Regions from separate parts of the Roseovarius sp. MBR-78 genome, predicted to be linked through region 2. Evidence: riboswitches for the same ligand, from Rfam matches in the RefSeq annotation. Region 2 holds a riboswitch; the other holds the start of a gene.

Region 1 (5,514 bases), on a different contig from region 2:
GTGCGGCACGACAAGGCCGACAAAGCCGATGGCACCGGCCACCGCCACCGACGCCCCCACCATCGCCGCCGTGCCCAGCACCAGCGTGAGGCGCAGGCGGGCAAGGCGCAGGCCCATCGCCTCTGCCGCGTCCTCGCCCAGCGTCAGCGCGTCAAGCCCGCGCCTGAGACTGAGGAGCGCCAGCCCCCCCGCCAGCATCAGCGGCAAGGCGAGCCACACATGGGTCATCGAGCGGTCGGCGAGCGAGCCCATCATCCAGAACACGATTTCCGAGGCGGCATAGGGGTTGGGCGATAGGTTGAGCACCAGCGAGGTGAGCGCTGCGGCCAGCGCCGAAATCGCGATCCCGGCAAGGATGAGCGTGATCGAGCCGCCGCGCGGCCCGGCCAGCATCAGGATCAGCAGAACGCCGGTGCCCGCGCCCGCAAGGGCTGCGAGCGGCAGCGCAAGGGTCAGCGTGGCCGCCAGCCCGGTATGGATCGCCAGCACCGCGCCCAGCGCCGCGCTGCCCGAGACGCCGATCAGCCCCGGCTCGGCCAGCGGGTTGCGCAGATAGCCTTGCAGCGCCGCGCCCGAGAGGCCGAGGGCCGCGCCGATCATCACACCCAGGATCGCGCGCGGCAGGCGGATCTCGCGCATCACCAGCGGCGTGGGGCCGTCGCCGCCAAGGATCAGCGCCGCCAACCCGTCAAGCGGGCTGATCCCCGCCGGGCCAACGGCCAGTGAGGCGAGAAACAGCGCCGCGACCAGCGCCGAGAGGGCAAGCGCGAGCGGTCTCATTCCAGCCCCTCGCGCGCGCGCACCAGTGTCTCCACCGCGCCAAGCACATGCGGCGTGCCGCAGATCCAGTCGGGCGAGGTGATGCGCAGCCCGGCGGTGCCCGCGCTCAGCCGCTCGAGCGCGGGATGGGCCATGACCGCCTCGGAGCGCGAGGCACCGGGCAGCGGCTCGGCGCGGATGAGCAGCTCGGGCGCGGCCATCACCAGCCGTTCCAGCGCCAGCGTGCCGCCGCCGCGCAGGCCAAGATCGCGGGCGATGTTGTCAAAGCCTGCCGCGCGCAGGATATCGTCCGCGAGCGTGCCGCCGCCGAGGCTGTAGCCGTTGGGATGATAGAGCGCGGCGCTATGGCTTGGCCCTTGGCGGCGCAAGGCGGCAAGGCGCGCGTCAAAGCGGGCGATGAGCGCGCGGCCCGCCGCCTCGCGGCCCAGCACCCCGGCCATCTGCGCGATGCGCGCGCGGGTATCGTCGAGCGAGCGCGCGGTGTCGAACTGTTCCACCCGCAGGCCGATGCGGCGCAGCATCCCCACCGTGGCCGGATCGCTATAGGCCCCGGCCAGCACCAGATCGGGCCGCAAGAGATAGACCTCCTCGGCGCGGCCCTGATTGGCGGGAAAGGCGCGGGCCTCGCGGGCCATGGCCGAGCTATGCGGATCGGCGGCCAGGCGCGACACCGAAACAAGCTGCCCCGGCGCGGCTAGCATCATCGCAAGCTGATCGGTGCACAGGTTGATCGACACGACGCGCGCCGGGACCGGATCGGCATGGGCCCGCGTCATGGTGACGGCCCCCGCAAAAGCGAGGGCCAGAACAAAGGGTACGAGCCTAGAACGACGCACGAAGCCCCACAAAGGCCGACCGGCCAGCGGTGTTGAACCCGCCCGCCGTTTCGTAATCCTCGTCAAAGAGGTTCTCGACGCGGATATAGGCGGTTGTGCTGTCGGTCAGGGCATGGCTCAGCCCCATGCCGACGAGGGTATAATCACCCACCTTGTTGTTCGCAGGCGCAAAGGCGCTCGGGTCTACATCGGCAACGTGGCGGATATCAAAGCTGCCCGACAGGCGATCCGACAGGGTGGCGTCGAGCCCGATGACGGCGTCATGCTTGGGCGTGCGCGGCCTCTGCTGCCCATTGGCCTCTTCGGAGTCGGTGAATGTGTAGTTCGCGTAGAGGCTGAGGAACGCGTTGATTTGCGCCTCTGCTGACAGCTCGATCCCCCTCGACGTGGTTTCGCCGGGCACCTGTCCGAAACAGCCAGAGCCCGAGCCGCAGGCGATGGCGCCTGGATCGAAGTCGATCAGGTCATCAATGGTAATGTGAAACAGCGTGGCCTCGATCCGGCCATTTCCGAAGAGCCGCTCGACACCGATCTCGTAGCTTTCGCTGTCCTCAGGTTTCAGGTTCGGGTCGCCGAAGGCGCTGAACCGCTCGAAAAGCGACGGCGCGCGAAAGCCGGTCCCGGCAACCGCGCGCACCGCCCAGTCATCACCGGGACGCCAGACGGCGGCGGCGCGGCCCGTCAACTCGCCGCCGAATTCGCCGTCCTCGTCGTGGCGCAGCGCCAGCGAGATGTCGACTGTGTCGCTTGCGGGCAGGATCCATTCCACCGTCGTCGCGAGATTGTCGTTGGAGCCGCTGGTATCTGCCTTGAAGCTTTCCTCGGTATATTCGAGACCAAAACTGAGCGTGCCAGCCGATCCGATATCCGCGCTTCCGAGATAGGCGAATTCGTCGCGCTCGCCGTCAAAGCGCGGGGTGAAGGCCCCCGGTGAGGTATCGCGCCGCTCGATGTCGAAATAGCCATAGGACAGTTCGTGATTGATCGCTCCGGTTTGCAGTCGGGCAAATCCGCGCAGGCCGAGTTCCTCTGTCAGAATCTGCCCGGCGGTTCCGCCGAACGGATCGAAATCGGCTTCGTTGTCGCGGTAGATCATGGAGCCGCCGACCGTCAGGGCGTCGGTGGCGTCAACCTCGCCCGAGAGCGTGAGCATGTCCTGCTCGAACCCGTCATCCTCGGAATTGTTGGCGTTGGCCGAAAAGCCGTCGCTGTCGATACGGTTATAGCTCAGCGCCACCTCGCCGCGCGCGCCGCGATAGCCGAGGTTGAGCGCGCCGGTCGTGGTGGAGAACGCGCCCGCCTCGGCGCGCACCTCGCCCGACAGCCCATCGCGGCTGGGCTGCCATGTCGTGATGTCGATCACGCCGCCGATCGCCTCGGAGCCGTAGAGCGCCGATTGCGAACCCTTGAGCACCTCGATCCGCCCGAGGCCCGCCCCGGTGAGCCCGCCGAAATTGAACTGGTTCTGCGTGCCCGACGGGTCTGACATGTCGATACCGTTGATCCGCACCCCGACATAGCGCGCGGGCAGGCCGCGCAACTGGATCGAGGAAGACGCCCCGAGCGGGCCGTTGCTGGTCGAATTGACACCGGGCAGCCGGTCGAGCCGGTTGGTGAGCGCGGTGTCGGAGGTTTCCACGTCGCGCCCGTTGATGATCTCGACCGAGGCACCGGTGCGGGCGATCTCCTGTGGTGTGAGGCTGCCCGAAACGGTGATCGTGTCAAGCTCGAACGCTTCTTGGGCGACGGCGGGGGCCGTCGCGAGGGCGCAGATCGCGCAGGTGGCAAAATATCTCATGTCTTGTCCCCCAATGCCTGATTTGGCATCGTTTCAAGTCGTATCGGTCATTGGAAAGGACATGCCCCCTCCGCAGACGGTGAAAGTGCCACCACTACGGAAAGGTCCGTTATCCACGGCGCGCCCCGCGCCCGGATAGGGTGATCACTTCGGCAGGTCTCCTGACTTGCGGGTCATCGCTTGGCCGGACCTTCCCACACCCGAGGGTGCAGTGGTGTATCCCGGCTTCGCTCGCCGCTTACAGTTGCGGGGGCAGTCACGGAATTGATCCAAAGGCCGGATCGCACCGTATTCCCTATTATCCGGGAGTTTATTCCCGGACCGAAGCAGCCCCGCGATACGCCCCGCGCGGGATTCGCGCAAGCGAAAATCACGCTTGCCGCGCTGGTTCCGTGCGCGCTAAGCCAAGCTCAGGCACGGGTGGTAAAGGGGGCCAAGGGCATGGGCTGGGCAGAATATATCCTTGCGCTGGCGATGTTTTTTCTCAGCCACAGATTGCCATTGAGGCCATCGGTCAAGGCGGCGCTGGTGGCGCGGCTGGGCGCGCGCGGCTTTGGGCTTGGCTATTCCGCCCTGTCGCTGGGGGTGCTTTACTGGGTGATCGTGGCGGCGGGGCGCGCGCCGCATGTGCCGCTCTGGGGCTGGGCTGCGTGGCAGGGCCATGTCACGCTGGCGGTGATGCTGGCGGTCTGCCTACTGGTGGCGCTGGCGGTGGCGCGGCCCAACCCGTTCTCTTTTGGCGGGCGCGAGGGGGCGGGGTTCGACCCCGCGCGCCCCGGTCTTGTCCGCTACACGCGTCACCCGCTGCTTTGGGCGCTGGCGCTTTGGGCGGGGGCGCATCTGCTGCCCAATGGCGATCTGGCGCATGTCGTGCTCTTTGGCCTTTTCGCGGGGTTTGCCCTGCTGGGGCGATGGATCGTGGATCGTCGCCGCAAGCGCGTGATGGGGGCAGACTGGGCGCGGCTTGACACTGCGCGCCGTGCCGGGCCGCTCTGGCCGCCGCGCCCCGCCTCATGGCCCGCCACGGGGCTGCGCCTCGCGATTGGCCTTGCGCTCTATGGTCTGCTCATCGCCGCGCACCCGCTTGTGATCGGGGTTTCGCCGCTGCCCTGAGCGGCCTGCGACCAATCGGGGCACTTGACCCCGCCCGCCGCACTCGCCAAGAACCGGTGCAGGCGGAACGGAGAGAACAAGATGGTGCGCAAGGCCGAGAACGGGGCCGATCTGCTGGATCGCGAAAAATCGCGGCGCGTGAGCGCGCTGGCAGAGCTGTGGCCGTTCCTGCGACCCTATCGCGCGCTGCTGGTGGCGGCCATATCCGCGCTGGTGCTGACGGCGGCTGTCGCGCTGATGCTGCCGATGGCGGTGCGCCGGGTGGTGGATAATTTCGGCGGCGAGGATGGCGGGCTTCTGGATCGCTATTTCGGTGCGGCGCTTGTTATCGCGGCGCTGCTGGCGCTGGGCACGGGGGCGCGGTACCTCTTGGTCTCGCGGCTGGGCGAGCGGGTGGTGGCTGATATTCGCAAGGCGGTGTTTGATCGCGTGATCGGCATGAGCCCGGCCTTTTATGAGCGGGTGATGACCGGCGAGGTGCTGAGCCGGATCACCACCGACACGACGCTGATCCTGTCGGTGATCGGTTCGTCGGTGTCGATCGCGCTGCGCAATATTTTGCTGTTCGTGGGCGGCATGGCGCTGATGCTGCTGACCTCGGCCAAGCTCACCGGGCTGGTGCTGCTGATCGTGCCGCTGGTGGTAGTGCCGATCCTGTTTCTGGGGCGGAAGATGCGGGTGCTGAGCCGCGAGAACCAGGACTGGATCGCGCAAAGCTCTGGCAATGCGTCCGAGGCGCTCTTGTCGGTGCAGACGGTGCAGGCCTTTACCCACGAGGCGCAGAGCCGCGCGCATTTCGGCGATGTGACCGAGCGCAGCCATGACGCCGCGCGCCGCCGGGTCAACACCCGAGCGCTGATGACGGTGATCGTGATCTTCCTCGTGTTCACCGGCATTGTCGGCGTGCTCTGGATCGGGGCGCGCGATGTGCGCGCGGGCGGGATGACGGCCGGCGCGCTGGTGCAATTCGTGATCTACTCGGTGATG
Region 2 (5,514 bases):
TCTCGATCGCCACATCCGTGCCGGTGCCGATGGCAATGCCCACATCCGCCCTTGCCAGCGCCGGCGCATCGTTGATGCCGTCCCCGACAAAGACCACCGGGCCATGCGCGCGCAGCCGGTCGATCGCGTCGATCTTGCCCTCGGGCAGGACGCCCGCCACCACCTCGTCGATGCCGGTCTCGCGGGCGATGGCCAGCGCCGTCTCGCGCTTGTCGCCGGTGATCATCGCCACCCGCAGGCCGGCCTTGCGCAGCGCGGCGATGGCGGTGGCGCTCGATGGTTTCACCGGGTCGGCCACGGCGATGACGGCGGCCAGCCGCCCGTCGATGGCGGCAAAGAGCGCGGTGCGCCCGCGCGCTGCCAGATCGGTCTCGGTTCCGGCAAGAGGGCCGATGTCGATGCCCTCGCGCGTCATCAGCCGATCCGCCCCCACGAGCACGTCGCGGCCTTCGACCCTGGCCCGCACGCCGTGGCCGGGGATCGCCTCGAAATCCGCCACCTCGGCGGGGCGGGCCCCCTCGGCCTCTGCCGCGCGGGTGATGGCGGTGGCAACGGGATGCTCGGAGCGCGCCTCGACCGCCGCCACCAGCCGCAGCACCTCGGCACGGTCCATCCCCTCGGCCAGCACCAGATCGGTCATCTCGGGGCGGCCTTGGGTGACGGTGCCGGTCTTGTCGAGCGCGACCACGGCCACATCCACCAGCCGCTGCAACGCGTCGCCCTTGCGGAACAGCACCCCCATATCCGCCGCGCGCCCTGTGCCGACCATGATCGAGGTGGGCGTGGCCAGCCCCATCGCGCAGGGGCAGGCGATGATGAGCACCGAAACGCCCGCCACCAGCGCCAGCGTCACGCCCGTCCCCGAGCCAAAGATAAGCCACGCCGCCACGGTGAGCGCCGCCACCGCCATGACCACCGGCACGAACCACAGCGTGATCCGGTCCACCATGCCCTGGATCGGCAGCTTCGCGCCCTGTGCCTCCTCGACCATGCGGATGATCTGCGCCAGCGTGGTCTCGGCACCCACGCGGGTGGCGCGCAAGCTGAGGCTGCCCGCGCCGTTCACCGTGCCGCCGGTGACCGCGTCACCGGGGCCCTTGGCCACCGGCACCGGCTCGCCGGTAATCATGCTCTCGTCCACGCGCGCCGTGCCCTCGGTCACCTCGCCATCGACGGGCAGGCGCTCGCCGGGGCGGACCAGCACGATATCGCCGGGCACGATGGCGTCGATCTCCACCTCTTGCGGGGTGCCGTCGCGCATCACCCGCGCGGTGCGCGCCTGAAGCCCCATCAGCCGCTCGATCGCGGCCCCGGTGCGGCCCTTGGCGCGCGCCTCCAGCCAGCGGCCCAGCAGGATCAGCACCACGATCACCGCCGCCGCCTCGAAATAGACCGCGCGCACCGCCTCTGGCAGCAGGCCGGGCGCAAAGGTGGCCACCACCGAAAAGCCATAGGCCGCGCCGGTGCCCAGCGCCACGAGGCTGTTCATGTCGGGCGCGCCGCGCATGAGCGCGGGAATGCCGACGCGGTAAAAGCCCCGCCCCGGCCCCGCCAGAACCAGCGTGGTGAGGATGAATTGCAGCACCCAGCTTGCCTGCATCCCGACCGTATCGGCAATCAGCCGATGCAGCGCCGGGACCAGGTGGCCGCCCATTTCCAGCGCAAAGACCGGCAGCGCCAGCGCGGCGGCCAGCACCGTGCGCCGGGCCAGGTCGTGTGCCTTGTCGGCCTTGCGCGCGGCGGCGCCGTGCGTCTCGCCCGCGTCCAGAAGCCGGGCGGGATAGCCAGCGGCAGTGGCGGCCGCGATCAGGTCGCCCGCGCGCGTCATGCCGTCGGCATGAACCACCCGCGCGCGCTCGGTGGCAAGGTTCACCTGCGCCTCGATCACGCCCGGCACGGCGGCCAGAGCGGCCTCGACCCGGCTCACGCAGGAGGCGCAGGACATCTTGTCGAGCGCGAGCGATGTGACAGCGGTGCGCATCGGGTATCCGGCGCTGTCGAGCGCCTTTGCGATATCCTTGAGCGCGGTGCTGCCATCCGTCTCGATCAGGGCTGATTCGCCCGCGAGGTTGACCTCGGCGCGCGTCACCCCGTCAAGCGCGGCAATCGCCGTCTCGGCCCGGCGCACGCAAGAGGCGCAGGACAACCCGTCGAGAGAGATCTTGATCTGCTGCGTATGGGACATGCTGGCGCTCCGGTTTCTGGTGACTACCGGGGATATAGGCCTTCCAGTAACGGGAGGGTCAAGGGCCATGCCGCTTTTCGCCCGAACCTTTCGCCTTTGCGCTTGCGAGGGCAGGGCGCTGTGCTACGCTTCACGGGTCATGGTGCCGCCCCTCGGGGCGGAGAATTGGGAAGCCGGTGAGAGACCGGCGCTGCCCCCGCAACGGTAAGGGTGGGCGTCGCGGCGATATGCCACTGGGCCGGGACCGGCCCGGGAAGGTGCCGCCGACGCATGGGCCGAACGCCCGCCACCCCAAGCCCGGAAACCAGCCAGGACAAACGCCAAATCGCGGTGGGCGATGTGGGTGTGTGAGCCGCCCGTGCCCCCGCACCCCACGCCCTCGCCCCATCCGGCCCGGGGTGTGGCCGGGGAGACATGAGCATGACGGCCCTTTCCCGAATCATCGACGCGCTTGAGGACAGCCCGGCGCAGGGCGCGCAGGCGCTTGATGCCGCGCGCCTTGGGTTTCTTGAATGGGTGTTCGCCACCCCCGGCCCGGTGACCGCGCGGATGGCGCGGGATGCGCTTGAGACACAGGCCGCGCGCGACGCGCAAAGCCCGGCCGCGCGTGCCTTTGTCGGCTGTGTCAGGGAGGTGTGCACCTGCGTCCCGTCATCTGCGCAGCGCCGCAGGGGCGCGCGCGGGGGCGCCTGGCTCAACTGACATCGCTGGCTTGCGGTTGGGAGAAACAAAAACGGCGACACCAGGGAGGAGGAGGGTGCCGCCGTTCTGTATCGCGTCAGGCCTCAGGGAGGAGGAGGAGACCTTCCGCTATCTTTCAGGACCGTTATTCGGCCCCGTCGTCTGGCCCCGAGTTCTAGGGAGGAGGAGAGAACCCGAGACCTTCACGAATGCGCCAGGGAGGAGGAGAGGCGCATCCGTATTCCGTTCAGCGCCTTGCGCCGTAGACCGAGTCGTAGGCGACCCGGCGAATTTCGCTGCGATGCAGGCCAAGATCGGCCAGATCACGCCCGGTGAGATCGGAAAGCTCGCGCACCGTCCGCCGATAGGCGAGGTAAGCATTGACACGCTGCAATGCGGCATTAGCTGTCTCACGAAGCCCGCCCCACGCCGTGGGGGCTATCCCGTATCGCGTGACCATCGGTTGTGCCATCTTCTTTTCCTTGCGATCTTGTTCGCTTTTATCGCCAAGGCCACCCTGTGTGCCCTCGCTTGATTGGAAGATAGCGTCTTTCTGCAGTTGCACAATAGCGGGCGTGAACATTTCTGCTATGCAGAAAACGCATGGCAGAGCCTGACCTAACGTCAGGCAAAAGCACAGTTTTTCAGCACGCCCTGATGCCCACCTGCACAGAATGTAAAGGCAGCCGGGGGGCGTGACGCCGCAGAAAGGCAATGTTCGCGGCGAAAGCCTCTGGACCGGGCGGTGGCACATGGTAGCAAGGGGCATGACGCCGCTTGATCTTGTTCTGACCCCAACCGCGCTGCGCTTTGGCGGGCGGCGCTATCCGTGCACCATCGGGCGCGGGGGCCCCACGGGCGACAAGCGCGAGGGCGATGGCGCGACGCCACGGGGTATCCACCGGATCGTCGGGATGCTCTATCGCCCCGACCGCATGGCGCGGCCCACGGATTGGGCGGTGCCGATTCGCCCCGGTGACCTGTGGTCGGACGATCCCAATGATGAGGATTACAACCTCATGGTGCGCGCGCCCTACGCCCACAGCCACGAGGCGCTGCGCCGCGCCGATCCGCTCTATGATCTGGTGATCGTGACCGACTGGAACTGGCCGCAGGCCACGCGCGGGCGCGGATCTTGCATCTTCATCCATCGCTGGCGGCGGCCGGGCTATCCGACGGCGGGCTGTATCGCGCTGCGCCCCGACCACCTGCGCCGGATCGCGCAGGGCATCCGGTATGAGACGCGGCTGATCGTGCGGTAATGTCGATGCAGCACGGGGGGCTCATGATGTGAAGAGGACGTTCGATATGACATGCAGAGCCGCGCGGTGCCCGACCGCGGATGGGCGCTGCAACGGTTGTGGTGGGCGATTTATGGTGCCGAATACTTGAACGTTTGTGCGGATTGCGCCGTTGCAGAAGCGTCCGGGCGGTCGGGCGCTCGCGCGGCGGCGTGCAAGCACGCCTTGACTCCGCGCGGGGACAAGACGCGAATGGCGGCTCGAGGCCCAACCGCGGCCCTATCAACCGTAATCCCGTTCGCCGAAAATCGCCGAGCCGACGCGCACATGGGTCGCCCCTTGTGCAATCGCACGCTCGAAATCGCCGCTCATCCCCATCGACAGGCCCGAGAGACCGTTGCGCGCCGCGATCTTCGCCAGAAGCGCGAAGTGCAGGCTCGGCTCTTCGTCCACCGGCGGGATGCACATCAACCCGCGCATCGGCAGATCAAGCGCCCGGCACTCAGCCACGAAGCCATCCGCCTCGGCGGGCAGCACGCCGGCCTTTTGCGGCTCTTCACCGGTATTGACCTGCAAGAAGAGATCGGGACAGCGGCCTATCTCTTGCGCCAGCCGCGCCAGTGTGCGCGCCAGCTTGGGCCGGTCGAGCGAGTGAATGGCCTGAAACATCTCCATCGCCTGCCGCGCCTTGTTGGTCTGCAACGGGCCAAGCAGGTGCAACGCGATGCCCTCGTAACGCTCCTGGAATGCAGGCCAGCGCTCTGCTGCCTCCTGCACCCGGTTTTCGCCAAAGAGGCGGTGGCCCTGATCGAGCACTGCCTCGACCCGGTCCCGTGGCTGCACCTTGGACACGGCGACAAGCGCCGTGCTGCCCGGCGCGCGCCCGGCACTGGCCTCGGCACGGGCGATCCGCTCCTTGATGTCGCTCAGGCTCACCGGCATTCTCCTGCTGTTATCGCGTGCCATCTGACTGCCACGCTCACAGGCCGGGTGCAACGGGCTTGCCCTGCTGCTGCGGCTTGGATACATGGGGGGTGAATAAATCCGGACGGTGAAATGACCCAGTCGCGTTTAAGATTTGTCGGCCTGGCCGTGGCGGGCCTTGTGGTGCTCGCAGGGTGCAGCACGTTCAAGGACGCGCGCTTTGATCCCGAGGCAACGCGCGTGAAAAGCGGTCGCGAGGCGCGGCCCGATCCAAAGGACGGGTCGCTGTTCGACGCATTCCGGGGCTCCAAGGACAGCGTCAAGGTCAACCGCTTCCTGTGGACGGCCTCGCTCGAGGTGCTTGATTTCCTGCCGGTCGAGGCGGCAGATCCGTTCACCGGGATCATCTCCACCGGCTATGGCACCCCGCCCGGCGGCAACACCGCCTATCGCGCCACCATTCTCATCAGCGACCCGGCGCTT

Evidence for each region. Region 2 has a riboswitch for cobalamin ahead of ABIE58_RS04545 (hypothetical protein). Riboswitches for the same ligand answer to the same signal wherever they lie in the genome.
Region 1: linked by a shared signal. The riboswitch ahead of ABIE58_RS07855 (TonB-dependent receptor plug domain-containing protein) and the one ahead of ABIE58_RS04545 (hypothetical protein) in region 2 are both predicted to bind cobalamin.

The regions. Positions count from the first base shown of each region.
Region 1 covers NZ_JBEPPX010000007.1:143,724-149,237, reverse strand. Annotated here, with positions in the region: gene ABIE58_RS07865 (FecCD family ABC transporter permease) at 1-780, opposite strand, end outside; gene ABIE58_RS07860 (ABC transporter substrate-binding protein) at 777-1,556, opposite strand; gene ABIE58_RS07855 (TonB-dependent receptor plug domain-containing protein) at 1,603-3,414, opposite strand; cobalamin riboswitch at 3,549-3,755, opposite strand; gene ABIE58_RS07850 (NnrU family protein) at 3,856-4,527, shown strand; gene ABIE58_RS07845 (ABC transporter transmembrane domain-containing protein) at 4,609-5,514, shown strand, end outside.
Region 2 covers NZ_JBEPPX010000004.1:98,445-103,958, forward strand. Annotated here, with positions in the region: gene ABIE58_RS04540 (heavy metal translocating P-type ATPase) at 1-2,185, opposite strand, end outside; cobalamin riboswitch at 2,309-2,512, shown strand; gene ABIE58_RS04545 (hypothetical protein) at 2,606-2,887, shown strand; gene ABIE58_RS20330 (DUF1127 domain-containing protein) at 3,114-3,449, opposite strand; gene ABIE58_RS04555 (L,D-transpeptidase family protein) at 3,634-4,128, shown strand; gene ABIE58_RS04560 (YggS family pyridoxal phosphate-dependent enzyme) at 4,390-5,043, opposite strand; gene ABIE58_RS04565 (DUF3576 domain-containing protein) at 5,164-5,514, shown strand, end outside.